4 regions of the Streptomyces sp. NBC_00414 genome follow, and region 3 is predicted to be linked to each of the others. Evidence: riboswitches for the same ligand, from Rfam matches in the RefSeq annotation. Region 3 holds a riboswitch; each other region holds the start of a gene.

Region 1 (7,324 bases), 7.6 Mb from region 3:
GCTCGGCGATGCCGTGCAGGGCCCAGGGATTGGCCTGCTGGAGGAACTCACGGTTGGTCGGGTCCAGGACGTACGTCTCGGTGAGCTTGTCGTACATCCAGTCGGCGATCACACCCGTGGTGGCGTCGTAACCGAAGAGGTAGTCGACGGTGGCGGCGAGTTCGAAGGCGCCCTTGTAACCGTGGCGGCGCATCGCCTCGATCCACTTGGGGTTGACGACCCGGGCACGGAAGACCCGGGAGGTCTCCTCGACGAGCGTGCGGGTGCGGACGGTCTCGGGGCGGGTGGAGTCGCCGATGTACGCCTCGGGGGCGGTGCCGCGCAGGGCACGGACGGTGGCGACCATGCCGCCGTGGTACTGGAAGTAGTCGTCCGAGTCCGCGATGTCGTGCTCGCGGGTGTCCGTGTTCTTGGCGGCGACCGCGATGCGCTTGTACGCGGTCTCCATCTCGTCCCGGGCCGGGCGGCCGTCGAGTTCACGGCCGTAGGCGTAGCCGCCCCACACCGTGTAGACCTCGGCGAGGTCGGCGTCGGTGCGCCAGTCGCGGGAGTCGATGAGCTGGAGGATCCCGGCCCCGTACGTCCCCGGGCGGGAGCCGAAGATACGGGTGGTGGCGCGGCGTTCGTCGCCGTGTTCGGCCAGGTCGGCCTGGGTGTGGGCGCGTACGAAGTTGGCCTCGGCCGGTTCGTCGAGGGAGGCGGCCAGGCGTACGGCGTCGTCGAGCAGGCCGATCGTGTGCGGGAAGGCGTCGCGGAAGAAGCCCGAGATGCGCAGCGTCACGTCGACGCGGGGGCGGCCCAACTCCTCGTACGGGATGGCCTCCAGGCCGGTGACCCGGCGTGAGGCGTCGTCCCAGACGGGGCGGATACCGAGCAGGGCGAGCGCCTCGGCCACGTCGTCGCCCGCCGTGCGCATCGCGCTCGTGCCCCACAGGGAGAGGCCGACGGAGGTGGGCCAGTCGCCGTTGTCGGTGCGGTAGCGCTCCAGGAGGGAGTCGGCGAGGGCCTGGCCGGTCTCCCAGGCGAGCCGGGACGGGACGGCCTTGGGGTCGACCGAGTAGAAGTTCCGGCCGGTCGGCAGGACGTTGACCAGGCCGCGCAGGGGCGATCCGGAGGGGCCCGCGGGGACGAAGCCGCCGTTCAGGGCGTGCACGGTGTGGTCGAGTTCGGCGGTGGTCCCGGCGAGGCGCGGGACGACCTCTCGGGCGGCGAACTCCAGGATGGCGGCGACCTGTTCGCCCTGGTCTGTGGGGACGGCGGCCGGGTCCCAGTCGGCGTCGTCCATCGCCTGGACCAGGGCGCGGGCCTTGGCCTCGGCCTCGTCGGCGGTGGTGCGGGTCGCGGCCGACTCGTCCAGGCCGAGGGCCTCACGCAGGCCGGGCAGGGCGGAGGAGCCGCCCCAGATCTGGCGGGCGCGGAGGATGGCGAGGACGAGGTTGACGCGGTCCGCGCCCTTCGGCGGGTTGCCGAGGACGTGCAGGCCGTCGCGGATCTGGGCGTCCTTGATCTCGCACAGCCAGCCGTCGACATGGAGCAGGAAGTCGTCGAAGCCGTCGTCCTCGGGGCGGTCCTCCAGGCCGAGGTCGTGGTCGAGCTTGGCGGCCTGGATGAGGGTCCAGATCTGGGCGCGGATCGCGGGCAGCTTCGCCGGGTCCATGGCGGCGATCTGGGCGTGCTCGTCGAGCAGTTGCTCCAGGCGCGCGATGTCCCCGTAGGACTCGGCGCGGGCCATCGGCGGGACCAGGTGGTCGACGAGCGTGGCGTGCACGCGGCGCTTGGCCTGCGTGCCCTCACCCGGGTCGTTCACGAGGAACGGGTACACGAGGGGGATGTCCCCCAGCGCGGCGTCGGGACCGCAGGCGGCGGACAGGCCCGCGTTCTTGCCGGGCAGCCATTCCAGGTTGCCGTGCTTGCCGAGGTGGATCATCGCGTCCGCGCCGAAGCCGCCGTCCGCGTGTGCGGCGGCGATCCAGCGGTACGCGGCGAGGTAGTGGTGCGAGGGCGGCAGATCGGGGTCGTGGTAGATCGCGATCGGGTTCTCGCCGAAGCCGCGCGGCGGCTGGATGAGGATCAGCAGGTTCCCGCGGCGCAGGGCCGCGAGCACGATGTCGCCCTCCGGGTTGCCGCTGCGGTCGACGAACATCTCGCCGGGCGCCGGTCCCCAGTGCTGCTCGACGGCGGTGCGCAGGGAGGCGGGCAGGGTCGCGTACCAGCGCTTGTAGTCGGCGGCCGGGATACGGACCGGGTTGCGCGCCAGTTGCTCCTCGGTGAGCCAGTCCTGGTCGTGGCCGCCCGCCTCGATGAGCGCGCGGATCAGCTCGTCGCCGTCCCCGGAGACCAGTCCGGGGATGTCCTGCGCGGGCCCGAAGTCGTAGCCCTCGTCGAGGAGTCGGCGCAGGATCGCGACGGCGCTGGCGGGGGTGTCGAGGCCGACGGCGTTCCCGATCCGGGAGTGCTTGGTCGGGTACGCGGACAGGACCAGGGCCAGGCGCTTCTCGGCGGCCGGGATGTGCCTGAGGCGGGCGTGGCGTACGGCGATCCCGGCCACCCGGGCCGCGCGCTCGGGGTCGGCGACGTACGCCGGGAGGCCGTCCTCGTCGATCTCCTTGAAGGAGAACGGCACGGTGATCAGGCGGCCGTCGAACTCCGGCACCGCGATCTGGCTCGCCGCGTCCAGCGGTGAGACGCCCTCGTCGCTCTCCTCCCAGGCGGTCCGTGAGCCGGTCAGGCACAGGGCCTGGAGGATCGGGATGTCCAGGCCGGTGAGGGCGCCCGCGTCCCAGGACTCGTCGTCGCCGCCCGCGGAGGCCTCGGCGGGCTTGGTGCCGCCGGCCGCGAGAACGGTGGTGACGATCGCGTCGGCCGCCCGCAGCTCCTCGATCAGCTCCGGCTCGGGAGCGCGCAGCGAGGCGACGTACAGAGGGAGGGGACGGCCGCCCGCGTCCTCGACGGCGTCGCACAGGGCTCCGATGAACGCCGTGTTGCCGCTCATGTGGTGGGCCCGGTAGTAGAGCACGGCAATCGTCGGGGCGCCGTCGGCCGCACGGCCCGCGCGCTCCAGCGGGCCCCAGGTCGGTGCGGGCGCGGGCGGATCGAAGCCGTGGCCGGTCAGCAGGACCGTGTCGGAGAGGAAGCGGGCAAGCTGGTCGAGGTTGGCCGGGCCGCCGTGGGCGAGGTAGGCGTGGGCCTCGGCGGCGATACCGATGGGCACGGTGGAGGCGGCCATCAGCTGGGCGTCGGGGGCCTGTTCGCCGGTGAGGACGACGACCGGGCGGCCGTCGGCGAGCAGCAGGTCGAGGCCGTCCTCCCAGGCGCGCAGACCGCCGAGGAGACGTACGACGACCAGGTCGACGCCGTCCAGGAGGGCGGGGAGGCCGTCGATGTCGAGGCGGGACGGGTTGGCGAACCGGTAGGACACCGGACCATCGGCCGCGCGAGCGCTGAGCAGGTCGGTGTCGGACGTCGACAGCAGAAGGATCATGTGGCGTCGGGCCTTCCTCGGGGTCCGCGCCCCGGGCGGTGGTGGACATGGGTCTCCCCGTGCTCACGCGCGAACTCGTGAGCTGGGGAAAGGGAGTTCCTGGCTCACCCGGATTCTCTGGCCGGGCTCACAGTGGCGGGACCGCGCCGGCTTCGCACCGGCTTCCTCCCCTGCCGCCGTTGTGGCGGTGGCGGATCGGATGATCCACCGATAGAGATAGTAAGGGCCGGGGGAAAAGGGCGGGGCATACAGCCTGCGGGAACGTAGGTATGCTCGCCGCCATGTCCTCGGCTGCCCTCCGTCCATCGTCCCAGGCCACAGCGGTCTCACGGGACCGCGGTGACGCCTGCCCGGGGACCCTGCGGCTGCACGCGGCGGACGACGGGGCGCTGGCCCGGGTCCGGATTCCGGGCGGTGTGCTGACTCTCAGCCAGGCCGAGGCGCTCGCCGACGCCACTCAGCGGCTGGGCGACGGTGACTTGCATCTCACCTCGCGCGGCAACGTACAGGTGCGCGGGCTGGCTGACGGATGCGGAGCCGAACTGGCCGAGTTGCTGACCTCCGCCGGGCTGCTGCCCTCACGGGGACACGAGCGGGTGCGCAACATCGTCGCCTCCCCGCTGTCAGGTCTCGACGGAGGAGGCATGGACGGACGGGGTCTGGACGGACAAGGGCCGGACGGACGGGGGCTGCGGGACATACGGCCGTGGCTGTCGGCCCTCGACGCCGTGTTGTGTGCGAGCGAGGCGGCGCAGGCACTGTCGGGACGGTTCCTGTTCGCGCTCGACGACGGGCGCGGGGACCTCGCCGGACTCGACGCCGACGTGACGCTCCGGGCGGTGGCGGACGGCGGTGCGCAGCTCGGTCTCGGGGCGTCCGACCTGGCCCTTCACGTGTCCGCCGAGGACGCGCCGCGGGCCGCCATGGCGGCTGCGGAAGCGTTTCTGGAGGCTGAGCGGGCGAGTGGGGCACGCGCCTGGCGGGTGGCCGAGCTGGCGCTCGCCGACGACGAGTTGACCGCGGCGGTCGGTCGTCGTCTCACAGCGGAGAACATCAGCCACGAGAGGCAGGTGCGGGAAACAGCCCGCACCGAGGGCCCGCTGCCGGGAGCGGTCGGCGACGCGCTGTCCGTGCACATTCCGCTGGGCCGCCTCTCGGCTCCCCAGTGGCGGGAGTTGACGCGGACCACCACCTGTGAGCTGCGGCTGACCCCGTGGCGCGGTGTGGTTCTTCCCACTCCGGGAGCGAGCGCCGCGCAGGGGGCCGAGTCGCTGGCCCGCCTCGCCGCCGTCGGCCTCGTCACCGACCCCGACTCGCCCTGGCTGCGTGTCGGCGCCTGCATCGGCCGGCCGGGCTGCGCCAAGTCCCGGGCCGACGTACGGGCGGACGCGACCGGCACGCTCGGTGCGGTCGGCCCCCGCGGCCTCCCTCTGTACTGGTCCGGATGCGAGCGCCGTTGCGGGCACCCCCGAGGCGAGCGGATCGATGTCGTCGCCGCCCCGGAGGGCGGCTACCGGCTGTCCGTCGAGGTACCCGGCGGCGAACCGCGCACGGTCCCCCTGGACGACCCTTCCCAGCTCGCCGCCGCCCTGACGGCGATCACTCCATGAGCCTGAGCACGAATACGAGCACAAGCACGAATACGAGCACGAGCACGAACCTGCGTATGAGCCTGAGCCTGAGCCGTATGACGACCGAGAGCAGTGAGAGAACACCGTGACCACGTACGACTACGAGAAGGACGGCGCGGCGATCTACCGCCGGTCCTTCGCAACGATCCGCGCGGAGGCGGACCTCGCGGCGCTGCCCGCCGACGTCAGCCAGGTCGCCGTCCGGATGATCCACGCCTGCGGAATGGTCGACCTCGTACGCGACCTCGCCTTCACGCCGGACGTGGTGGCGCGGGCCCGCGAGGCCCTGCGCGCCGGTGCGCCGATCTTCTGCGACGTCCAGATGGTGGCGTCCGGTGTGACCCGCAAGCGGCTGCCCGCCGACAACGACGTGCTCTGCACGCTGTCCGACCCGGCCGTTCCCGAGCTGGCGGCGAAGCTGGGCACCACGCGCAGCGCCGCCGCGCTGGAACTGTGGCGCGACCGTCTTGAGGGTTCCGTGGTCGCCATCGGCAACGCCCCGACCGCGCTCTTCCGCCTCCTGGAGATGATCGAGGAGGGTGCGCCCCGTCCCGCCGCGATCATCGGCGTCCCGGTCGGCTTCATCGGCGCGGCCGAGTCCAAGGACGCACTGGCCGAGCACCCGTCCGGTCTGGAACACCTGGTCGTACGCGGCCGTCGCGGGGGCAGCGCCCTGGCCGCCTCCGCTCTCAACGCGATCGCGAGCGAGGAAGAGTGAACGGCGAGAACGGCGAAAACGGCAAGAGCGCCAGGAGCGGCAAGCTGTACGGGGTCGGTCTCGGCCCCGGTGACCCGTCCCTGATGACCGTGCGGGCCGTACAGGTCATCGGCGAGTCGGACGTGATCGCCTTCCACAGTGCCCGGCACGGGCGGTCCATCGCCCGCTCGATCGCGGCCGAGCACATACGTGCCGACCACATCGAGGAGCCGCTGGTCTACCCGCTGACGGTGGAGACCACCGATCACCCGGGCGGCTACCAGGGCGCCATGGACGAGTTCTACGCCGAGGCGTCGGCCAGGCTCGCCGCGCATCTGGACGCGGGGCGCACGGTCGCGGTCCTCGCCGAGGGCGACCCGATGTTCTACGGCTCGTACATGCACATGCACAAGCGGCTCGTCGACCGTTACGACACCGAGGTCGTCCCCGGTGTCACGTCCGTGTCCGCCGCCGCGGCCCGGCTCGGTACCCCGCTCGCCGAGGGCGAGGAGGTGCTGACCATCCTGCCGGGCACACTGCCCGAGGAGGAGCTGACCGCGCGGCTCGCCGCGACGGACGTGGCCGTGGTGATGAAGCTGGGCCGCACGTTCCCCAAGGTGCGGCGCGCGCTGGAGAGTTCGGGACGGCTGGGCGAGGCCCGGTACGTCGAGCGGGCCACCATGAACGGGGAGCGCGTCGCCGAACTTGCCGACGTGGACCCGGAGTCGGTGCCGTACTTCTCGGTGGCCGTACTGCCCAGCCGGGTCGACGCCGAGCGGCCGGCGCGGGAGCAGGGCGAGGTGGTCGTGGTCGGCACCGGGCCCGCCGGACCGCTGTGGCTGACCCCGGAGACGCGGGGCGCCCTCGCCGCCGCGGACGACCTGGTCGGCTACACCACGTACCTCGACCGGGTGCCGCGGCGGGCCGGGCAGCTCCGGCACGGCTCGGACAACCGGGTGGAGGCCGAGCGCGCCGAGTTCGCGCTCCAACTGGCGCAGCGGGGACGGCGGGTGGCCGTCGTCTCCGGTGGCGACCCCGGCGTCTTCGCGATGGCGACGGCCGTGCTGGAGGCCGCCTCGCAGAAGGAGTACGCGGACGTGCCGGTGCGGGTGCTGCCGGGGGTGACCGCGGCCAACGCCGCCGCCGCCCGCGCGGGTGCTCCGCTCGGCCACGACTACGCGACCATCTCCCTGTCCGACCGGCTCAAGCCGTGGGAGGTCATCGCCGAACGGCTGCGCGCGGCGGCCTCGGCGGATCTGGTGCTGGCCCTCTACAACCCCGGTTCACAGAGCCGCACCTGGCAGGTGGGCAAGGCGCGCGAGCTGCTGCTTGAGCACCGGGCCCCGGACACGCCGGTCGTGGTCGCACGGGACGTGGGCGGTGCGGGTGAGCGTGTACGGGTCGTGCGGCTCGGCGATCTCGATCCGGCCGAGGTCGACATGCGTACGGTTCTGCTGGTCGGGTCCTCGCAGACGCGGGTCGCCGTGCGGCGGGGTGGTGACGAGGAGATCGTCT
Region 2 (7,324 bases), 4.9 Mb from region 3:
CGCAACACCACGCTCCTGCCGCTGTACTCGCTGATGTTGGGCCTGCTCGCGCTGCTCGGCTTCATGGCGATCGCGGCCGGGATCAAGGTGGAGAACGGGCAGTTGGCGATCCCGCAGCTCTTCGAGACCATGTTCCCGGACTGGTTCGCGGGCGTGGCCTTCGCGGCGATCGGCATCGGCGCGCTCGTGCCGGCGGCCATCATGTCCATCGCGGCGGCGAATCTCTTCACCCGCAACATCTACAAGGACTTCATCAAGCCCGACGCGACGCCCGCCCAGGAGACCAAGGTCTCCAAGCTGGTCTCGCTGCTCGTGAAGGTGGGCGCGCTGGTCTTCGTCCTCACCATGGACAAGACGGTGGCCATCAACTTCCAGCTGCTGGGCGGCATCTGGATCCTGCAGACCTTCCCGGCGCTGGTCGGCGGCCTGTTCACCCGCTGGTTCCACCGGTGGGCGCTGCTCGCGGGCTGGGCGGTCGGCATGGTGTACGGCACGCTCGCCGCGTACGGGGTGGCTTCGCCTTCGCAGAAGCACTTCGGTGGGTCGTCGAAGGAGATTCCCGGGATCGGGGAGATCGGGTACATCGGGCTCACGGCGTTCGTGCTGAACGTGGTGGTGACGGTGGTGATGACGTTCGTGCTGAAGGCCGTCAACGCACCCGAGGGCGTCGACGAGACCTCTGCCGAGGACTACACGGCGGACGCGGGCGACAAGGGAGTCCAGGTCGAGCTGCCGCCTGCGACGGCGGGCACGGCCGGCCACTAGGGCCGTACTCGGGGGCCGGCCCCCGAACCCCCGCTCCTCAAACGCCGGAGGGGCTGAGATCTCGCCGGACGGGCGTATGTCTTTCAGCCCGTCCGGCGTTTGAGGACAACGGGGGCGAGGGGGCGCAGCCCCCATGCGGTGACGATGGGGGTCCCCCCGGTCGAGCGAAGCCGAGACTGGGGGAGGGTAGGGGCGACGGGGGCGGATAACCTGGACCGGTGACCCCACGCGCGCCCATCGTCCTCGACAGCGACCCCGGTATCGACGACGCCGTAGCCCTCCAGTACCTCCTGGGCACAGGCCTGTGGGACCTGAAGGCCTACACCTCCGCGGGCGGCAACCTCCCCGCCGAGCAGACCTACCTCAACGCCCGCGCCCTCGCACGAGCGATGCGCATCGACGCCGACGTCCCCGTGCACCGCGGTGCGGGCCGCCCCCTGACCCGCCTCCCCTACCGCGTCGCCGCCGACTTCCACGGCCCCTCGGGCCTCGGCGACGAGACGCTGCCCGACTCGACCGCCGCGCACCCGACGGAGTCCTCCGCGCAGGCGCTGCTGCGGCTCTCCCGGGAGTACGAGGGCGAGCTGACGGTGTGCGCCACGGGCCCCCTCACCAACATCGCGATCGCGCTCCTGGAGGACCCCGGATTCGCCCGGCGCGTCGGCAGGTTCGTGTTCATGGGCGGCGCCGCGCGGGTGCCCGGGAACATCACCCCGGTCGCCGAGTTCAACATGTGGGCCGACCCGGACGCCGCCGAGCTGGTCCTGTCCTCCGGCATCCCGTTCACGATGGTCGACCTGGACGCCTCGCACCAATGGCTGTTCAGGCCCGCCGACCTCGCGGCCCTGGAGGCGGCGGGCCCCGGCACCGCGCTCGCCGCCAGACTGCTGCGGGTCTACATGGACGCGTACCGGCGCAGTGGCGGGGACGGCACCTGTCCGCTGCACGATCCGCTCGCCGTCGGCGTGTGCGCGGACGAGTCGTTCGTGACGCTCGCGGAGGGCGCGGTCATCGTCGAGTCCGCCGCCGAACTCACCCGCGGCCAGACCGTGTTCGTGCCCTCGGCGGCGGGGCGGATCTACTATCCCGAGTCGCCGGCCCTGACCGCACGGGCCCGCCTCACCGGCCGGGTGGCGCTGGGTCCTGGCCCGCGCGACTTCACGAAGGATTTCGTCTCGACGCTGCAGTTGTGGCCGAGCGCGGGCTGAGAGCCACCCGAACCACCCGAGCCACCGGCACACTGCACACTGCTCAGCATGGACATCGTGATCAGACGGGCGGAGCCCGGGGAGTACACCGCGCTGGGAGAGATCACCGCGCAGGCCTATCTCGGGGACGGGCTGCTCGACTTCGGGGAGAGCGACGAGTACCTCGGCGAGCTGCGGAACGTGGCGAAGCGGGCCGCCGCCGCCGACGTACTGGTGGCCGTCGAGGACGTGGAGGGCGGCGGCGGGGCGGGCGTGCGGGGGCGGCTTCTCGGCGGGGTGACCTTCGTGCCGGCAGGCGGTCCCATGGCCGAGGTCTCGCGCGACGGCGAGGCCGAGATCCGGATGCTGGCGGTCTCGAAGGACGCCCGCGGCAGGGGCGTGGGCACCGCCCTCGTGCGCGCCTGCGTCGACCGCGCACGGGCCACGGACGGCTGCGGGGCCGTCGTGCTGTCCACCCAGCGCACCATGCACAGCGCCCACCGGATCTACGAGCGCCTCGGCTTCACCCGCGATCCGGCCCGGGACTGGAACCCCGTCCCGCACCTGGACGACATCATGCTCCTCAGCTATGAGTTGACGCTCTGACACGCTCCGCTACCCCTCCCGGAGTCGACACGACACAAGATGTGGGGGTGCTTCCGGAGCCCGGCACAAGATGTATGCTCATGCTCGCTGTCGTCGCAGGGGAATCCGGTGCGAATCCGGAACTGTCCCGCAACGGTGTACTTATACGCGCATATACGCATGCCCATATGTCCGCATGCTCGTATATCGCGTACAGGAGTCAGTCCGAGGACCTGCCGACAGCGCGCCTGGACCGTCCGGTCCGGGTGCATGACGTCCGGGCCTCGTGGAGTGGGCCGGTGGACGCGGAGTACCGCTGCCCAGAGCGTGTACCCCCGTGTGCTCCGAATCCCCCTCCCCGCGGGCCCCGTGCCGAGCGAGGGAGAGCCCTACGTGACCATCGCGCCAGCCGATCCGGTCTCCGCGACAGCGACCCGGGAGCAGCAGGACAGGGCCGAGGCAGACGGACCGGGAACCGCGTTGCTGCGGATCCTGACCGACTTCACCGCCGACCTCCCCGGTGCCGACCCCGGCCGGGTCGCCGCCGCCGCGTTGCGCGGCCGGTCCGCCGCCGCGGACACGGCCGAGCTGCGTGAGCTGGCCACGGAGTCGGCCGCAGGGCTCATCTCCGAGGACCCGGTCTACTCGAAGCTGGCCGCCCGCCTGCTGACCGTCGGCATCGCCGAGGAGGCCGCCTCACAGGGTGTGCGCTCCTTCTCCGAGTCGGTCGCCGTCGGCCACCGCGAGGGCCTGATCGCCGACCGCACGGCAGCGTTCGTACGCCTGCACGCGGCCCGGCTCGACGCGCTGATCGACCTGGCGGGCGACGACCGCTTCGGCTACTTCGGCCTGCGAACCCTGCACAGCCGGTACCTGCTGCGGCACCCGATCACGCGGTCCGTCATCGAGACGCCCCAGCACTTCATGCTGCGGGTGGCGAGCGGTCTCGCCGAGGACGACACCACGCGCGCCCTCGACGAAGTGGCCTCCCTGTACCGGCTGATGAGCCGCCTCGACTACCTGCCCTCCTCCCCCACGCTCTTCAACTCCGGTACGCGCCACCCCCAGATGTCGTCCTGCTACCTCCTCGACTCCCCGCTGGACGAGCTGGACTCCATCTACGACCGCTATCACCAGGTGGCCCGCCTCTCCAAGCACGCGGGCGGCATCGGCCTCTCGTACTCCCGGATCCGTTCGCGCGGTTCGCTGATCCGCGGCACGAACGGGCACTCGAACGGCATCGTCCCGTTCCTGAAGACCCTCGACGCCTCGGTCGCCGCGGTGAACCAGGGCGGCCGGCGCAAGGGCGCCGCCGCCGTCTACCTGGAGACCTGGCACTCCGACATCGAGGAGTTCCTTGAGCTGCGCGACAACACCGGTGAGGACGCCCGGCGTACGCACAACCTGAACCTCGCGCACTGGATCCCGGACGAGTTCATGCGCCGGGTGAACGAGAACCGCGACTGGTCGCTGTTCTCGCCCTCGGACGTGCCCGAGCTGGTCGACCTGTGGGGCGACGAGTTCGACGCCGCGTACCGCAGGGCCGAGGAGCAGGGGCTCGCGAAGAGGACCATCCCGGCCCGTGACCTGTACGGCCGCATGATGCGCACCCTGGCGCAGACCGGCAACGGCTGGATGACCTTCAAGGACGCCGCCAACCGCACGGCCAACCAGACGGCGCTGCCCGGCCACACGGTCCACTCCTCGAACCTGTGCACCGAGATCCTGGAGGTCACGGACGACGGGGAGACCGCGGTCTGCAACCTCGGGTCGGTCAACCTGGGCGCTTTCGTGGACGCCGACGCGCAGGACATCGACTGGGAGCGGCTCGACGCGACCGTCCGTACCGCCGTGACCTTCCTCGACCGGGTCGTCGACATCAACTTCTACCCGACCGAGCAGGCGGGCCGCTCCAACTCCAAGTGGCGTCCGGTGGGCCTCGGCGCCATGGGTCTGCAGGACGTCTTCTTCAAGCTGCGGCTGCCGTTCGACTCCCCTCAGGCCCGTGCCCTCTCCACCCGGATCGCCGAGCGGATCATGCTCGCCTCGTACGAGGCGTCCGCGGACCTCGCCGAGCGCAACGGCCCGCTGCCCGCCTGGGAGAAGACCCGTACGGCCCAGGGTGTGCTGCATCCGGACCACTACGACGTCGAGCTGAACTGGCCGGAGCGCTGGGCCGCCCTGCGGGAGCGGATCGCCGCCGTGGGTATGCGCAACTCGCTGCTGCTCGCCATCGCCCCGACCGCCACCATCGCGTCCATCGCGGGCGTGTACGAGTGCATCGAGCCGCAGGTCTCCAACCTGTTCAAGCGCGAGACGCTGTCGGGCGAGTTCCTCCAGGTGAACTCCTACCTGGTGGCCGAGCTGAAGAAGCTCGGCGTGTGGGACGCGCAGACCCGGGAGGCGCTGCGCGAGTCGGGCGGCTCGGTGCAGGGCTTCACCTGGGTCCCGCAGGACGTGCGCGACCTCTACCGCACGGCGTGGGAGATCCCGCAGCGCGGCCTGATCGACATGGCCGCAGCCCGGACCCCGTTCCTGGACCAGGCCCAGTCGCTGAACCTGTTCCTGGAGACGCCGACCATCGGCAAGCTCTCCTCGATGTACGCGTACGCCTGGAAGTCGGGGCTGAAGACGACGTACTACCTGCGCTCACGCCCGGCGACCCGGATCGCCCGCGCCGCCCAGGCCCAGAGCCCACAGGTCCAGGCGCGGCCCGAGACGACCATTCCCGTCCAGCAGACCGCCGACCCCGACGCGGTCGCCTGCTCCCTTGAGAACCCCGAGTCCTGCGAGGCCTGCCAGTAATGACCACCGCACCCGAGACGGCCGCCGAGACCGGCACGACCGACAACGCCGAGAACACCGAGAAGAGTGAGAAGACCGAGAAGAACCTTCTCGATCCCGGCTTCGAGCTGACCCTGCGTCCCATGCGCTACCCGGACTTCTACGAGCGCTACCGGGACGCGATCAAGAACACCTGGACCGTCGAGGAGGTCGACCTCCACTCGGACGTCTCCGACCTCGCGAAGCTGTCACCCGGTGAGCAGCACATGATCGGCCGGCTGGTCGCGTTCTTCGCTACCGGCGACTCGATCGTGTCGAACAACCTGGTCCTGACGCTCTACAAGCACATCAACTCCCCCGAGGCGCGGCTCTATCTGAGCCGTCAGCTCTTCGAGGAGGCCGTGCACGTCCAGTTCTATCTGACGCTGCTCGACACCTATCTGCCCGATCCGGCGGACCGGGCGGCGGCCTTCGACGCCGTCGAGAGCATCCCGTCCATCCGGGAGAAGGCCGAGTTCTGCTTCAAGTGGATGGACTCGGTGGAGAAGCTGGACCGGCTGGAGACGAAGGCCGACAGGCGCCGCTTCCTGCTGAACCTCATCTGCTTCGCCGCGTGCATCGAGGGCCTGTTCTTCTACGGTGCCTTCGCGTACGTCTACTGGTTCCGCAGCCGGGGCCTGCTGCACGGCCTGGCGACCGGCACCAACTGGGTGTTCCGCGACGAGACGATGCACATGAGCTTCGCCTTCGAGGTCGTGGACACCGTCCGCAAGGAGGAGCCGGAGCTCTTCGACGACGAGCTCCGGCAGCAGGTGACCGACATGATGCGCGAGGCGGTCGAGGCCGAGCTGCAGTTCGGGCGTGACCTGTGCGGTGAGGGCCTGCCGGGCATGAACACCGAGTCGATGCGGCAGTACCTGGAGTGCGTGGCCGACCAGCGGCTGCAGCGCCTCGGCCTCGCCCCGGTGTACGGCTCCGAGAACCCCTTCTCGTTCATGGAGCTGCAGGGGGTTCAGGAGCTGACCAACTTCTTCGAGCGCCGGCCCTCGGCGTACCAGGTGGCCGTGGAGGGGACGGTCGACCTCGACGAGGACTTCTGATCCCGTGAGGGGCCCCGCTCCTTCGCGGGGCCCTGCTCGGCCTCCCTGAGCTGACGGTCGACGCGCCGGTCGCGGACGATGCCGAACACCGCGGGGAGGACGAGCAGGACGAGGATTCCGAGGACGAAGAGCATTCCGATCAGGCCTTCCAGCTGTGTCGTATTCATAGACACCACTGTCGCGCCGAATACTCCTTACCGTGAGTGGCAGGACTGCCGTACACCCTCGATTTCCTGCCAGATCGGGTGCACACTGTCAGCATGCTGACCAACGTGGCCGCCGTCCTGCTCGACGGCGTGCATCCCTTCGAACTCGGCGTCGTGTGCGAGGTCTTCGGCCTCGACCGCAGCGACGAGGGCCTGCCGGTGTACGACTTCGCGGTCGCCTCGGCCGAGGGTCCGACCCTCGCCACCCACGTCCCGGGCTTCACGCTCTCCACCCCGTACGGTCTCGACCGGCTGGAGGAGGCCGACCTGATCGTCGTGCCCGCCGGGAGCCACTACATCGGGCGCACCTACCCGCCCGCGCTGCTGGACACCCTCGTCAGGGCCGCCGACCGGGGCACCAAGGTGCTCAGTGTCTGCTCGGGGGTCTTCGTGCTCGGCGCCGCCGGCCTGCTCGACGGGCGGCGCTGCGCGGTCCACTGGCGGCACGCCGAGACACTGGCCCAGCGCCACCCGCTCGCGAAGGTCGAACCGGACGTGCTGTACGTGGACGAGGACCCGGTGATCACCTCGGCGGGCACCGCCTCCGGCATCGACGCCTGTCTGCACATCGTCCGCAAGGAGCAGGGCCCGGAGGTCGCCAACAGCATCGCGCGCCGCATGATCGTGCCTCCGCACCGCGACGGCGGCCAGGCCCAGTACATCGAGCGCCCGCTGCCGCGCTCGACGTGCGACACGG
Region 3 (7,324 bases):
CCGCAGTGCCCGCTCGGCCGAGTCGAGGAGCGCCGGGTCGACCGCGTCCATGACCCGGCGGAACACCTCGCGCGCGGCGTCACGCAGCACCAGCAGCAGGGCCGCCGTGATCGCCAACCCGACCACCGGGTCGGCGAGTTGCCAGCCGATCGCCGCGCCGCCCGCGCCCAGCAGCACGGCGAGCGAGGTGAAGCCGTCCGTCCGGGCGTGCAGTCCGTCCGCGACCAGCGCGGCCGAGCCGATCTCGCGGCCGACGCGGATGCGGTAGCGGGCCACCCACTCGTTGCCCACGAAGCCGATGACGGCCGCCGCGGCGACCACCGGCAGATGCTCGACGGGGCGCGGATCGAGCAGCCGGTCGATCGCCGTCCAGCCCGCGAAGACCGCGGAGGCCGCGATCGTCAGCACGATCACGAGTCCGGCCAGGTCCTCCGCCCGGCCGTAGCCGTAGGTGAAGCGGCGTGTCGCGGCCCGCCGGCCCAGCACGAAGGCGATGCCGAGCGGTACGGCGGTGAGCGCGTCCGCCGCGTTGTGCACGGTGTCGCCGAGCAGTGCCACCGAGCCGGAGACGGCGACGACGACCGCCTGCGCCACGGCGGTCACGCCGAGGACGGCCAGCGAGATCCAGAGCGTACGGACACCCCGGGCCGAGGACTCCAGGGCGGAGTCGACCTTGTCGGTGGTCGCGTGGGAATGCGGAGTGAGGAGGTGGGTCAGCCTGTGCCGGAGCGGGTGCCCGGACCGGGACGGGTGCCCCGAGCCGTGCGCGTGGCCGGGACGGCCGTGCGCGTGGCCGGACGTGGGCGCCCGGTCGGGTGCGTGATCATGCCCGTACCCGTCCTCCCCATCCCCGTACCCGTGGTCGTGCCGGTGCCCGCCCTGCTCGGTGCTCACACGTTCCCCTTCCCGGGACTCCGGTGCGCTCGGTGGACCCGGACCCGGACCTGGCCGGGCCCTGGACCCGGATCTGGCCCCGATGTCACTCGATGGACTTGCCCGGCCCACCGCGCCATTATGTGCGTATGAGCGCACGCATGCACCTGTCACCTGCGCACGATGAGCATCCGCGCACGCCGGGCGAGGAGCAGTTCGCCCTGGCCGCCGAACTTCTCGCCCTCCTGGGGGATCGCACCCGTCTCGTCCTGCTGCACTTTCTGGCCGAGGACGAGGCGGACGTCACGACGCTGACGGAGCGGTGCGGCGCCGCCCGCCCGGCGGTCAGCCAGCACCTGGCCCGCCTGCGGCTGGCGGGCCTTGTCAACACGCGCAAGGAGGGCCGCCGGGTGATCTATTCGCTGCGGGACGGGCATCTGCGCCGGGTCGTGGACGAGGCGCTGAATCTGGCCGACCACCGGCTGAGCGACAGGCCGGCGCACGATTGAGCGGTCCTGTCCGCCGTCCTGTTTCGGGTGCGGCCTCTGGGTACTCGGGGCGTGAGAGCCAGCCTGCCTCCGGGCGGGGGAGGCGCGACCGGGGGATGCTGAGGAGGCGGAACCACGGCACGGCCCGGCGAGTTCTTCCGGCGCCGTCGGCCGTCCGCCCACACCCCTCGGCACGATTCAGGAACGGTACTGCCATGAACCGCGACGCAAGAGTCCGAAGCGACGTCGTCTCCAGCCATTCGGTGGCGGGCGCCCCGTGCTGGGTCAGCCTGACGGCGCGCGACCAGGAGACCTCCGAGGCCTTCTACCGGGCGGTCCTGGGCTGGCGGTTCCGGACGACCTCACTGATGGACCGCTTCCGGATCGCCTACGCGGACGGGGTGCCCGTCGCGGGCATCGCGGCCGTGGCCACGATGTGGCAGATGGCAGTCGCCTGGACCCCGTACTTCGCCGTGGACAGTGCCGACGAGGCGGTGGCCCGGGGCCAGGAGCGCGGTGGCACGACGGCGGTCGGGCCCATCGGCTTCCCGCCGGGCCGGGCGGCCCTGCTGGCGGACCGCGACGGAGCCGTCTTCGGCATCTGGGAGGGCCAGCTCGTCGTCGGCTGGGAGACCTGGCGGCGGGCCGCCCCCGCCTTCCTCAGGCTTCACACCCGCAACGCCTTCGACGCCGCGATGTTCTACGGCGAGGTGCTGGAGTGGGCGACCTCGCGGCCCGGCTGCTGCGAGGTGCACTACGACGGGGACGAGGTGGTCCTGCGCAGCGACGGCGCCGTGGTGGCCCGTATCCACTCCGGTGCGGTGGAGGCCGCTCCCGACCCCACGATCCGGCCGCACTGGCAGGTCCACTTCCCGGTCCCGGACGTGGAGGCCTGTGTCCGTGCGGCGCTGGCTCACGGGGGCACGGTCCGGGACGGCGCGACCACCACGGAGGCGGTGCTGCGGGATCCCGACGGCGCGCAGTTCACGGTGACGTCGAAGCCTCAGCCGTGAGTTCCGCGGCCGGCGGATCGCGCCACCAGAATGATTCCTTCCGGCTCAAAGAAGCCTATTCATGACCGGAAGTGACTGATAAAGAATCGGGTTGTCTGTCAATTGCACGAAACCCCTTGCTGCCGCCCCGTCACGGCACGTACATCTGTCCCCGCAACAGTCGTATTCCGGGGGGATGTTGGCATATGCAAGGTACGGTCGACGGATTCAGCTATGGAACGGTCACACCGGTCACGGCTTATGTGATGGCCTGTCTGGGAGCCGCCCTGGGACTGCGTTGCATCACCCGCTCCCTGCGCAACGACAAGTCGTGGAAACCGGGTTGGCTCGCGCTCGGGGCGGCTTCGATCGGCTGCGGGATCTGGACCATGCATTTCATCGCCATGATCGGATTCCAGGTCGAGGAGAGCCGTATCCGCTACGACGTCGGCCTGACCGTGCTCAGCCTCGCGGTGGCGATAGCCGTGGTAGGTATCGGCGTCCTCGCCGTCGGCTATCGCGGTGCGAGCACGACGACCCTGGTCATCGCGGGCACGTTCACCGGCCTCGGGGTCGCGGCCATGCACTACATCGGCATGGCCGCCATTCGCCTCAACGGCAGCCTGCGGTACGAGGTCCGTACCGTCGCGCTCTCCGTCCTGATCGCCGTCGTCGCCGCGACCGCCGCGCTCTGGGCGGCGGTCGCGATCCGCGGCTTCCTGACCAGCCTGGCGGCGAGCCTCGTCATGGGCGTCGCCGTGACCGGTATGCACTACACGGGCATGGCGGCCGTCAGCGTGCACCTGCACGGTGCGGCCGGCTCGCCCGACGTGGGCGACTCCGCCCACTCGCTGCTGCTGCCGATGCTCATCGGCCCGGTCCTCTTCCTGGCGCTCGCGGGAGTGGTGGTGATGTTCGACCCGATGCTCGTCCTCGGGGACGGCGACTGGAACCGGACCGCGTCCCGCCGCCGGGGGCCCGGCCCGCGCACGGAGCCGCCCGCCTGGTCCGGCTCGGCGTTCGAGGCCCCGCCGAAGGCGACGGACCGGCGCGCGTACGAGCCCGGTGCGCCGGGGCGGCGCAACGGGTGAACGCTGCCGGGACGGCCCAGGAAGGTCAGCCCATCCGGGTCAGCCCAGGCGGGGGATCTCGATCGCCGGGCAGCGGTCCATGACCATGTCGAGGCCGGCCGCGCGGGTGCGCTGGTACGCGGCCTCGTCGATCACGCCGAGCTGGTACCAGACGGCCTTGGCGCCGATGGCGACGGCCTCGTCGGCGACGGCGCCGGCCAGGTCGCTGTTGACGAACACGTCGACCACGTCGACCTCGAAGGGAATGTCCGCCAGGGAGGCGTATCCCTTCTCCCCGTGGACCGTCTCGGCCTTCGGGTGGACGGGGATCACGCGCTTGCCGTAGCGCTGGAGCACGTCCGCGACGCCGTACGCGGCACGGCGTTCGTTCGACGACAGGCCCACGACGGCCCAGGTGTCGCCGCTCTCGGTGAGGATCTTGCGGATCGTTGCCGGGTCGCCGTACACGGTGGGCCTCCTGCGGGTGTGAGTGTGTCTGGGCCCGACAACAGCGGGGGTGGCCCGGTGATTCCCGACGTCGGGCAGGCGCCCCGTCCAGTTCATGGGAGGGGGTGGGGCTGCGGGCCTGGGCGGGGTGCGGCCCGGTGGGGGTTGTTCACGCAGTTCCCCGGGCCCCTGGCGGTGTGCAGTTCCCGTGCCCTGAAAGGGGGCCCCTGACGCGGCGGTGATCAACAGAAACTCTGCGTTGCTTCGGCGATGGGTGCGACGTGCGATGGGTGCGATGGGTGCTGCGGGGGAGCCGTGCGGCTGCCGCGGGACGGGAGCCGGAGCCCTGCGCCACTGCCGAGTGGCCCCGAAAGCCGCCGTGATAGCTTGCGAAAGCCAGTCGAACCCATGTACGTGGGTCAGGGAATCCGGTGGAAATCCGGAGCTGACGCGCAGCGGTGAGGGTGACGGGCGTGGCATCGGCCACTGGACCGGATCGACGGTCCGGGAAGGCGCCTCGTCCGGATGAACCCGAGTCCGAAGACCTGCTGGCGGCCTCCGTGGTCCCGAGACGGCGGGGGAGCACCGTACGACCGGGCTTCGCGTTCGAGCCCTCGACGTCTGAGGAACTTCCGTGCCCATCGCACGCCCCGCCCGCCCTGCCGCCCTGCTCATTTCCGGGGTCATCCTGTTGACCGGCTGCGGCGGCGCCTCGCCCGCCGACGGCAAGGCCTCCGAGGCCGCCGTCACCCTGGACAACTGCGGCCACACCGTCCGCGTGGAGTCCCCGCCCCGGCGGGCCGTCTCCCTCAACCAGGGCACCACCGAGATCATGCTCTCGCTGGGCCTCGCCGACCGTATGGCCGGCACCGCCACCTGGACCGACCCGGTCATGAAGGGCCTGGAGAAGGCCGACGCGAAGGTGAAGCGGATCGCCGACAACAACCCTTCCTTCGAACGGGTCCTGGACGCCGACCCCGACTTCGTCGCCGCCTCGTTCGAGTCCACGCTCGGCAAGGGAGGCGTCGCCACCCGGGAGCAGTTCGAGAAGCTCGGCGTACCCGCGTACGTCTCGCCCTCCGACTGCGCGGGCAAGGACAACACCGGAGACGGCGACGGCGCCCGCAAAAAGCCTCTCGGTATCGACGCGATCTACGGCGAGATACATGATCTGGCCGAGGTGTTCGGCGTGCAGGAGCGGGGCGACAAGCTCGTCGCCGAGCTGAAGCAGCGCATGAAGAAGGCCACCGCGGGCGTCGACGCCTCGGACGTCTCCCTCCTCTACTGGTTCGCCAACTCCGAATCGCCCTACATGGCGGGCTGCTGCGGCGCCCCCGGCATCATCACCCGGGCGTTCGACGCGAAGAACGTCTTCGACGACACCCACGAGGAATGGCCCCAGATCAACTGGGAGACGGTCGCCGACCGCGACCCCGACGTCCTCGTGATCGGCGATCTGACCCGCAAGTCGCAGACCGCCGAGTCCGCGAAGAAGAAGATCGAGTTCCTGGAGTCCGACCCGGTCACCAAGAACTTGACCGCCGTCAGGAAGAAGCGGTACGTCCTGCTCAGCGGGCAGGCCATGAACCCGACCATCCGCACCGTCGAGGGCGTCGAACAAGTGGCCGCCGCCCTGCGGGAGTTCGGGCTCGCCGGGTGACTCGCGAGGCGATGCGCGGGGCGACACGGCCGCGCGTGGGGCTGCTGTGCGCGGCCGGTGTGGCACTGCTCGTCGCATCCGTAGCCGTCGCGATCACCATCGGTCCGGCGGACATCCGCGTGGCCGACGTCTGGTCCGTGGTCGCGTCCCATCTCGGCTGGGGGAGTACGGAGCTGAGCCCCATCCGGGACGGGATCGTCTGGCAGCTGCGGCTGCCGCGCACCCTGCTGGCCGCCGTCTGCGGGGCCGGGCTCGCGGTGTGCGGCGCCGTGATGCAGTCCCTGCTGCGCAACCCGCTCGCCGACCCGTTCGTCCTCGGGGTGTCCTCGGGAGCCTCGACCGGCGCGGTCGTCGTGGTCGTCCTCGGCGCCGGCGGCGGCCTGGTGTCGGTCTCCGCCGGAGCGTTCCTCGGAGCGCTGCTGTCGTTCGGACTCGTGCTGCTGCTCAGCCACACCCTCGGCGGGACGACGGACCGGGTGGTGCTCAGCGGGGTCGCCGCGATGCAGCTCTTCTCCGCGCTGACCTCGTTCGTCGTGATGACCGCCGCCGACGCCGAGACCACCCGCGGCGTGCTGTTCTGGCTGCTCGGCTCCCTGGGCGGGGTCGGCTGGACCGACGTCTGGGTCTGCCTCGCGGTCCTGGTGGTCGCGCTGGCGGTCTGCCTGGCGTACGCGCGCACGCTGGACGCGTTCGCCTTCGGGCAGGACGCCGCCGCGAGTCTCGGGGTGTCCGTGGCCCGCACCCGGCTGGTGCTGCTGTGCGTGACGGCGCTCCTGACGGCCGCGCTCGTCAGCTCGGCGGGCGCCATCGGCTTCGTCGGACTCGTCCTGCCGCACGCCGCCCGGGCGCTGGTGGGCTCCGGTCACGCCCGGCTGCTGCCGGTCGCCGCCCTCGCCGGGGCGGTGTTCCTCGTGTGGGTGGACACCCTGGCCCGTACCGTCCTCGACCCCCAGGAGGTGCCCGTGGGCGTGGTCACCTCACTCATCGGCGTACCGGTGTTCGTGCTGGTGCTGTACCGGACACGGAGGACGCGATGACGGCCGAGCGCATCGAAGACGTCGAGTGCGGCGTCGGCGTGGAGGGCGTCGGGAAGGGGGAGGCCGTCCCGGCTGCCGGGCTCCGGGCCCGGCGCGTGACCCGTACCGCCGACGGGCGCGTCATCCTGGACGGCGTCAGCATCAGTCCCGCCCCGGGTACCACCGTCGGCCTCCTCGGTCCGAACGGCTCCGGCAAGTCCACCCTCCTGCGCCTGCTCTCCGGCGTCCTCGCCCCCGCCTCCGGCGTGGTCACCCTCGACGGCCGCCCGCTCGCCGAACTGGGCCGCCGCGACATCGCCCGCCGTATCGCGGTCGTCGAGCAACAGGCGGACACCCAGGTCGAGCTGAGCGTCCTGGACGTCGTACGCCTCGGTCGTACTCCGCACCGCCGCGCCTGGACGCCCCCGTCCCCGGCCGACGAGGAGGCCGTGCGCGAGGCACTGGACCGCACCGGCCTGGCCGACCGCGCCCACCAGTCCTGGCACACCCTGTCCGGCGGCGAACGCCAACGCGTGCAGATCGCCCGCGCCCTCGCCCAGGAACCCCACGAACTCCTCCTGGACGAACCGACGAACCACCTGGACATCCAGCACCAGCTCGACCTGCTGGGCCTGGTCACCTCGTTGCCGGTCACCAGTGTCGTCGCTCTGCACGACCTCAACCTCGCCGCGATGTACTGCGACCGGCTCGTCGTCCTGCGCGAGGGGCGCGTGGTGGCCGTCGGGACACCGGCCGACGTCCTCACGGAGAAACTCAT
Region 4 (7,324 bases), 7.4 Mb from region 3:
GGCGCGGTGACCCCGCCGGCCAGTGGTTGCCGGTCAGCGGCTTCCGATCGCTGAGTGTCTGTCAGGCGGTGGCGCAGGTGGCGCCGTTGAGGGTGAATGCGGTCGGGGCCGCGTTCACGGCACCCTTGTTGGCGGTGAAGCCGACGGTGACCGAGCCGCTCGCGGGGATGGTGGCGGTGTACGAGGCGTTGGCGACGCTCACCGTGGCACCGCTCTGGGTCGGTGTTCCGCCCCACATGTTGGAGACGGTCTGGCCGTCGGCGAAGGCGAAGACCAGCTTCCAGCCGCTGATCGCCGAGGTGCCCGTGTTGCGGACGGTGATCTCGCCCTGGAAGCCGCCCGGCCACTCGTTGGTCACCCGGTAGCCGACGGAGCAGCTCGTGCCGGGTGTGCTGCCGCCGTCGGCGGTGGTGACGTTCACCGTGGCCGAGCGGGGCGAGCGGTTCCCGGCCGCGTCACGTGCGTGGACGGCGAAGGTGTACGCCGTGTTCGCGGTGAGTCCGGTCACGGTGGTGGTGTTGGTGGTGGACGCGGCGACGGTGGTCTCGGTGCTTCCGCTGACGCGGACGATGTCGTAGGCGGTGACGCCGACGTTGTCGGTGGCGGCGGTCCAGGTGAGGGTCACCGACGTGGCCGCAACGGCGGAGGCCCTGGGGGTACCGGGAGCGGTCGGGGCCTGGGTGTCACCCGGGTTTCCGCCGCCGTAGACGGTGGCTTCCTCGGACGTCTGGGCTATGCCGTTGGCGCCGTTGAAGATGCGTTGGCCCCAGGAGCTGAGCTGTGTGGGGTCGAAGCCGATCGCGAGGTCCAGGATCGGGTCGGTGTTGCCGCTCCAGGACCAGGCGAGGTAGCCCAGCCTGAGCTGCTGCGCCGTGGCCATCATGGTGTCCTCGTCGGGGTCGCCCCACTGGTCGGCCGGGCCGCCGAACTCGCCGATGAGGATGGGCAGTCCGGCGTCGACGAAGGCGTTCAGGTAGTCGGTGATCTCCGCCGCGGTGTCGAAGACGCTGTACATGTGGATCGAGAAGATCAGGTTGCCGGTGGTGTCGGCGTCGTACACGGCCTGGGCGTTGGCACGCATGACTCCTTGCCAGTCCTGGCCCCAGTTGGGCGCGTCCACCATGATGGTGTGCTCGAACCCGGCGGCGCGCAGCTTCTTGACGGCGGCGATCGTGGGGTCGGTCCAGCCCGCGGGATCGGTGTTGCCCCAGGGCTCGTTGCCGATGTTGACGATGACGTAGTTCTCCTGGCCGGTGAGCACGCTCTTCAGGCCGATCCAGTAGTCGGCCGCATGGTCGAGCGTGCCGGCCGCGGCGTCCTCGCCGTAGCCGGTGGTGTCGTGCACCTCCAGTACGCAGATCAGCCGGTTGGCCTTGCACTGGGCGATGACGGCAGCCACGTCCTCCGGACTGTTCCTGCTCCACCGGTGGCCGTCGGAGAGGACGACCCGGACGGTGTTGGCGCCGAGCGCCTTGACGTCGGCCAGCGACTGCGTCTCACCCGGGTACCAGGTGTGGGCGTGGTTGACGCCGCGCATGACGAAGTCGTTGCCGTTGCCTTCGAGCAGGCGGCCGTCGTCGATATGGAGGCCGGTCGCGAGGGCGCCTGGCGATTCGCCGGGCAGTTGGGCATGCGCGGTGGTCGGCACCAGGGCACCGAGAACGACGAGCCCGAGAAAGGCGGCCAGCCCGGCCAGCAGCATGCTGACGTGGCTCTTTCGTGTCGTGCTTCTTGCTCTTCTCACTGCGACTCCAGGAAGTGAGCGCCAAGAAACGTGAGTTTCGGGAAAGTGGGAGCGCTCCCATAGAGTCATCTTGCCAGGAGCACGTCAAGACTTGGCGCACGCTCCGGCACGTACCGGATGTTCTGGAGGGGCCTCTGGGGCTTCCGGGGAAGCCCCTCCAGAGCCCGTCAGACCCCCATGGCTCCGGGCACCCCGGTGTCGAAGGGAACGGACGTGTGCTGGTGGACGATCAGCCAGCGGTCGCCCGTCAGGCGGTAGCCGGTGGTCACCCGCGCCGTGGTGTCCAGCGCGTCACCGCTGACCGGCGTGGCGCGGATCCGCACGAGCGCGTGGCTGAAGGCGATGCTCTCGTCGACCCGGACCTGGAATTCGAGCACCTCGCGCTCCACCGGTCCCGACAACGTCGAGAACCACACCTCCTCGGCCTTGCGGAGGGCATCGATCCCGCGCTGTTCCAGACCGCTCACCGGGTGGAACACCTCGACGTCCGGCGCGTAACAGGCCATCGCCCGGTCGAAGTCCCGCTCCCTCCCGGCAGTTGTCAGCTCCGCGTCGAGGCGGCGGATCTCCCCCTCCGCGTCCTCGTCGTCCCAGAACGCGCGCACCTCCATGGCCCCGAGGGCCGCCACCGGATGCTTCACGGCCGCCTCGACGGCCTCCTCCAGACTGTCGCACTCAAGGATGTCGAACCCGGCCACGTACTCCTTCGTCTCCGCGAACGGCCCGTCGCTGCGCAGCACTTCACCGCCGCGTACGCGCACGGTCACCGCGTCGGCCGGGGGGCGCAGCCGGTGGCCGTGCAGCCGTACACCGCGTCGCACGCTCAGCTCCTCCACCCATGGTTCGACGGGTGCCATGTCCGAGGCGTCGGCGGTGTCGTCGCCGCAGACCAGCAGCATGTACTTCATGTTTCCTCCCGGTGTTCCTGAGATCCCTGTACCCGACCGACGAACCGGGCGGAGCCGAATCGACACCCCCGCAGCATCTCTTGTGCATCCGTGGTCACAGAAGGCGGCGCCCGGGCGGGGCGCGGCCTCTTCCGGGAACTGCCGACCCGTGAACAGGGCGCCTGAACAGGCGCTCCCGTCGCTCCGGAGGAACCGGCGCGCGCTGCGTGAGCACTCTCACGCCCCCCGAGGGCCGCTTGTCACCACCCCGGTACGCGCACTACTGTCACGACGCCTTGGTGCTCGGGAAATCGGTGTGATGCCGGTGCGGCCCTCGCCACTGTGATCGGGAAGTCCGGCTCCGGCCCTCACGGGCAGCCACTGGGTCCTCGGACCCGGGAAGGCGGAGCACGGGTGGTGTTACCCGTAAGCCAGGAGACCGGCCAAGGCGCGTCAACCATCCACGAGGTGCTGGAGAGGGTCTGCTGAACCATGCACATAGCCGAGGGTTTCCTTCCTCCCGGCCACGCGGTCGCCTGGGGCGTCGCGTCGGCGCCGTTCGTCGTCCACGGAGTCCGGTCGCTCACCCGTGAGGTCCGTGAACACCCCGAGAGCACACTCCTCATCGGGGCGTCGGGTGCCTTCACCTTCGTTCTCTCCGCGCTGAAACTGCCGTCGGTGACCGGGAGCTGCTCGCACCCCACCGGCACCGGACTCGGCGCCATCCTGTTCCGGCCGCCGATCATGGCGGTCCTGGGCACCATCACCCTGCTCTTCCAGGCACTGCTGCTCGCGCACGGCGGGCTCACCACGCTCGGCGCCAACGTCTTCTCGATGGCGATCGTCGGGCCGTGGGCCGGCTACGCGGTCTACCGGCTGCTCCGGCGGTTCGACGTGCCGCTGATGGTCGCGGTGTTCTTCGCCGCGTTCGTCGCCGACCTGTCCACCTACTGCGTCACGAGCGTGCAGCTGGCGCTCGCGTTCCCCGACCCGAGCAGCGGATTCCTGGGCGCGCTCGGCAAGTTCGGCTCCATCTTCGCCGTCACCCAGATCCCGCTCGCGGTGAGCGAGGGGCTTCTCACGGTGTTCGTGATGCGGCTGCTGGTGCAGTCGAGCAAGGGCGAACTGACCCGGCTGGGCGTGTTCCTCGCCAAGGGGCAGTCCCGGACCGGGACGACCGGGACCACGGAGACGACCGAGGCGGTGGCCCGATGAGCCGTAACGCGAAGATCAACGCCCTGCTGCTGCTCGTCGTGGCCGCGCTCGCCGTACTGCCGCTGGCCTTCGGCATGGGCGATCACAAGAAGGAGCCGTTCACGGGCGCCGACGCGGAGGCGGAGACCGCGATCACCGAGATCGAGCCGGACTACGAGCCGTGGTTCTCACCCCTGTACGAGCCGCCGTCCGGTGAGATCGAGTCGGCGCTGTTCGCCCTCCAGGCAGCCCTCGGCGCGGGCGTCCTCGCCTACTACTTCGGCCTGCGCAGGGGCAGGCGCCAGGGCGAACTGCGTGTCCTGGCCCAGCGGGAGGACGGCCAGGACGCCGCGCCCGGAACGAGTCAGGATCCCGTGCCCGGCACAACCTCGGACGCAGACTCAGACGCGGCTGCGGGGAGCACGTCCGGCGGCACCGGTGGGTCCTCCGTCGGACGGACCTGAGTCTTCGTGCTGCCGATCGACGCGGCGGCGCACAGCAGTCGCTGGCGCCGCCGCCATCCCGTGGACAAAGCCGTGCTCGGTCTCGGCCTGACCGTACTGGCGATCTCTCTCCCGCCCTGGCCGGGCGCCGCTCTTGTCCTGGTCACCGCCCTCACCCTGCTGCTGGGCCCGGCCGCGGTACCCGGGCGCCGGCTCTGGCGCGCCTACCGGGTGCCGCTGGGCTTCTGCGTGACCGGAGCACTCCCCCTGCTCCTCCAGGTCGGCGGCCCCGAAGGGTTCGTGACCCTGGCCGACGGTGGGGCGGTGCGCGCCGGTGAACTGCTGCTGCGTACCTCCGCCGCCTCCCTCGGCGTCCTGCTGTTCGCGTTCACCACTCCGATGTCCGACCTGCTGCCCCGGCTGGTGAACGCCGGAGTGCCCGCACCGGTCGTGGACGTCGCGATGGTCACGTACCGGATGAGCTTCCTGCTTCTCGACTCCGTACGCCGTGTCCGGGAGGCGCAGGCCGCGCGGCTCGGGCACACCACGCGGGCCGCCACCTGGCGTTCGCTGGCCGGGCTCGGCGCCACCGCCTTCGTCCGGGCCTTCGACCGGGCGACCCGACTGCAGGCCGGGCTCGCCGGGCGCGGTTACGACGGCACCCTGCGCGTCCTGGTCCCGGAGGCCCGGATCTCCGCGCGCTTCACACTCGCCGCCGTCGCGCTGCTCGCGGCGGTGGCCGCACTCACCCTCGTACTGGAAAGGCCGCTGCGATGAGCGAGCCCGTGCTGGTCGCCCTGCGGGGCGCGTCCTACGCGTACGAGGACGGCCCGACCGTGCTCAGCGGCCTCGACTTCGAGGTGCGCGCGGGGCGTGCGCTCGCCCTGCTCGGCCGCAACGGCAGCGGCAAGACCACGCTGATGCGCCTGCTCAGCGGCGGACTGCGGCCGCACGTGGGGCAGTTGACCGTCGAGGACCGCCCGGTCCGGTACGACCGCAAAGGCCTGACCCTGCTGCGCACGACCGTCCAGCTGGTGGTCCAGGACCCGGACGACCAGCTCTTCGCCGCGTCCGTCGGCCAGGACGTGTCGTTCGGCCCGCTCAATCTCGGCCTGCCCGACACCGAGGTACGGGCCCGGGTGGACGAGGCGCTCGCCGCACTGGACATCACGGCCCTGGCCGACCGGCCCACCCATCTGCTCTCCTACGGGCAGCGCAAGCGGACCGCGATCGCGGGCGCCGTGGCGATGCGGCCACGTGTCCTGATCCTCGACGAACCGACCGCGGGGCTCGACCCGGACGGTCAGGAACGGCTGCTCGCGACCCTCGACGGGCTGCGCGAGAGCGGTACCACCGTGGTGATGGCGACGCACGACGTGGACCTCGCCCTGCGCTGGGCCGACGACGCGGCGCTCCTCACCCCGTCCGGAGCGGTCACCGGCCCCGCGGACACGACCCTGGCCCGCACCGACCTCCTGGCTCAGGCGGGACTGCGCCTGCCCTGGGGCGTCGCGGTGGCCGAACTCCTGGGTGCGCAGGGCCTGTTGACCGACCCGTCCGCCGGTCCGCGTACGGCGGACGAGCTGGCCGCCATGGTCTCGGCAGCACGGCACTCCGCTCCCCCGGTAGCAGCCGACAACTGACGCCAGACGCCAGACGGCTGACGGCTGACGGCTGACGGCCCGATCCGCCGTCAGTCGGCAGGCATCACCCGGGTCACCTTGCCGCGGATGTCGGCCTGCAGGTAGCCGCTCCTGCCGTACTCGTCGCTGAGGTAGACCGAGATCTCCGCCGGCCTGTCGAACACGTCGTTGGGCGACTTGACCAGCAGGTAGCGGCTGGTGGCCTTGTCGACGTTCAGCTTCTTCTCCGCCTCGGCGAGCAGGGCGGGGATCCGGTCCCAGTCGAAGCCGTCCAGGGTCATCGGCAGGGCTCCACCGGCCAACTGAGCCTTGATCGAGCTCTCTTGTACACCCCGGCCCACGTAGTAGGTGTAGCGGTCGTAGCTGGTTCGGCTGCCCTCGACCATCACTTCCGCGGAGAGGTAGTCGGGGTAGACCGTGATGCTGCCGTACCGGTCGCGGCCCGTCTCCTTCTCCAGGGCCTTGATCGCGGTGCGGACGCCGGCCGGTGTCAGCAGGTCGGTGGTCTTCGTCGACCCCGTCCGCCGGGGCGTGGGGCTCGCGTCGGCCTTGCCGCTCTCGTCGTCCTTGCCGTCCTTGCCGGTGGAGGAGGCGTGGGCCGACGGATTCGCCGTCGCTCCGTTCGTCGAGTCGCCCGAGGCCGACGATCCCGGCCCCTCCCCGTCGGGCAGGAGCGTCCACGCCAGCACGCCCACCAGCACCGTTCCCACGGCTGACAGGGCGACCGTGGTCCGGCGCCCTCGCCTCGCGGGCCCTGCAGGCTGTGTGGGCTGTACGGGCTGTATGGGCTGTGCAGATGCCGGGCCGGGTGGCCCGGGCACCGCGTCCCGCGGAGGCGTGAGCCGGTAGGACGTGGACTCCGTACGGTCCTCGGGTTCGGCACCCTTCTCCGCCACGGCCATCAGCATGCGGTCGAGCGTCCCGGCGTCCGGGCGGGCCTGCGGGTCCTTCACCAGCACCCGCATCAGCACGTCCGCCAGCGGACCGGCTCGTCCGGGCGGCGGCACGTCCTCGTAGAGAACGGCGGCGAGGGTGGCCATCGTCGTGCCGCGGCGCAGCGGATGCTCGCCCTCCACCGCGGCGTACAGCATCATCGCCAGCGACCACAGGTCCGACGCCGAACCGCCGTCGTCGCCCGCGATGCGCTCGGGGGCCATGTAGTCGGGCGTACCGATGATCGAACCGGTGGCGGTGAGGGCCGTCGACTCACGGATCGCGGCGATCCCGAAGTCCGTGAGCACGGGGCGGCCGTCGGGGCGCAGCAGGACGTTGGCGGGCTTGACGTCCCGGTGCTGGATACCGGCGTCGTGCGCCGCCCGCAGCGCCGCCAGAATCTCCCGGCCGATCCGTGCCGTCTCCACGGGGGTCATCGGGCCCCGCTCCAGGCGGTCGGCGAGCGAACCGCCGCCGACC

The links. Region 3 has a riboswitch for cobalamin ahead of OHS59_RS37360 (ABC transporter substrate-binding protein). Riboswitches for the same ligand answer to the same signal wherever they lie in the genome.
Region 1: it holds a riboswitch for cobalamin, as region 3 does, so the genes downstream of both, cobN (cobaltochelatase subunit CobN) here and OHS59_RS37360 (ABC transporter substrate-binding protein) in region 3, are expected to answer to the same signal.
Region 2: it holds a riboswitch for cobalamin, as region 3 does, so the genes downstream of both, OHS59_RS15910 (ribonucleoside-diphosphate reductase subunit alpha) here and OHS59_RS37360 (ABC transporter substrate-binding protein) in region 3, are expected to answer to the same signal.
Region 4: it holds a riboswitch for cobalamin, as region 3 does, so the genes downstream of both, OHS59_RS05370 (energy-coupling factor ABC transporter permease) here and OHS59_RS37360 (ABC transporter substrate-binding protein) in region 3, are expected to answer to the same signal.

What each region holds. Positions count from the first base shown of each region.
Region 1 covers NZ_CP107935.1:954,646-961,969, forward strand. Annotated here, with positions in the region: gene cobN (cobaltochelatase subunit CobN) at 1-3,481, opposite strand, end outside; cobalamin riboswitch at 3,554-3,686, opposite strand; gene OHS59_RS04220 (cobalamin biosynthesis protein CobG) at 3,751-5,091, shown strand; gene OHS59_RS04225 (precorrin-8X methylmutase) at 5,198-5,830, shown strand; gene OHS59_RS04230 (precorrin-2 C(20)-methyltransferase) at 5,827-7,324, shown strand, end outside.
Region 2 covers NZ_CP107935.1:3,723,943-3,731,266, forward strand. Annotated here, with positions in the region: gene mctP (monocarboxylate uptake permease MctP) at 1-765, shown strand, start outside; gene OHS59_RS15900 (nucleoside hydrolase) at 984-1,973, shown strand; gene OHS59_RS15905 (GNAT family N-acetyltransferase) at 2,022-2,558, shown strand; cobalamin riboswitch at 2,633-2,792, shown strand; gene OHS59_RS15910 (ribonucleoside-diphosphate reductase subunit alpha) at 2,931-5,342, shown strand; gene OHS59_RS15915 (ribonucleotide-diphosphate reductase subunit beta) at 5,342-6,421, shown strand; gene OHS59_RS15920 (hypothetical protein) at 6,334-6,588, opposite strand; gene OHS59_RS15925 (helix-turn-helix domain-containing protein) at 6,682-7,324, shown strand, end outside.
Region 3 covers NZ_CP107935.1:8,574,101-8,581,424, forward strand. Annotated here, with positions in the region: gene OHS59_RS37335 (cation diffusion facilitator family transporter) at 1-894, opposite strand, end outside; gene OHS59_RS37340 (ArsR/SmtB family transcription factor) at 1,023-1,382, shown strand; gene OHS59_RS37345 (VOC family protein) at 1,577-2,374, shown strand; gene OHS59_RS37350 (MHYT domain-containing protein) at 2,560-3,444, shown strand; gene OHS59_RS37355 (CoA-binding protein) at 3,484-3,891, opposite strand; cobalamin riboswitch at 4,251-4,437, shown strand; gene OHS59_RS37360 (ABC transporter substrate-binding protein) at 4,505-5,530, shown strand; gene OHS59_RS37365 (FecCD family ABC transporter permease) at 5,542-6,567, shown strand; gene OHS59_RS37370 (ABC transporter ATP-binding protein) at 6,564-7,324, shown strand, end outside.
Region 4 covers NZ_CP107935.1:1,217,790-1,225,113, forward strand. Annotated here, with positions in the region: gene OHS59_RS05360 (cellulase family glycosylhydrolase) at 62-1,744, opposite strand; gene OHS59_RS05365 (nuclear transport factor 2 family protein) at 1,912-2,652, opposite strand; cobalamin riboswitch at 2,912-3,093, shown strand; gene OHS59_RS05370 (energy-coupling factor ABC transporter permease) at 3,124-3,846, shown strand; gene OHS59_RS05375 (energy-coupling factor ABC transporter substrate-binding protein) at 3,843-4,289, shown strand; gene cbiQ (cobalt ECF transporter T component CbiQ) at 4,296-5,045, shown strand; gene OHS59_RS05385 (energy-coupling factor ABC transporter ATP-binding protein) at 5,042-5,911, shown strand; gene OHS59_RS05390 (serine/threonine-protein kinase) at 5,962-7,324, opposite strand, start outside.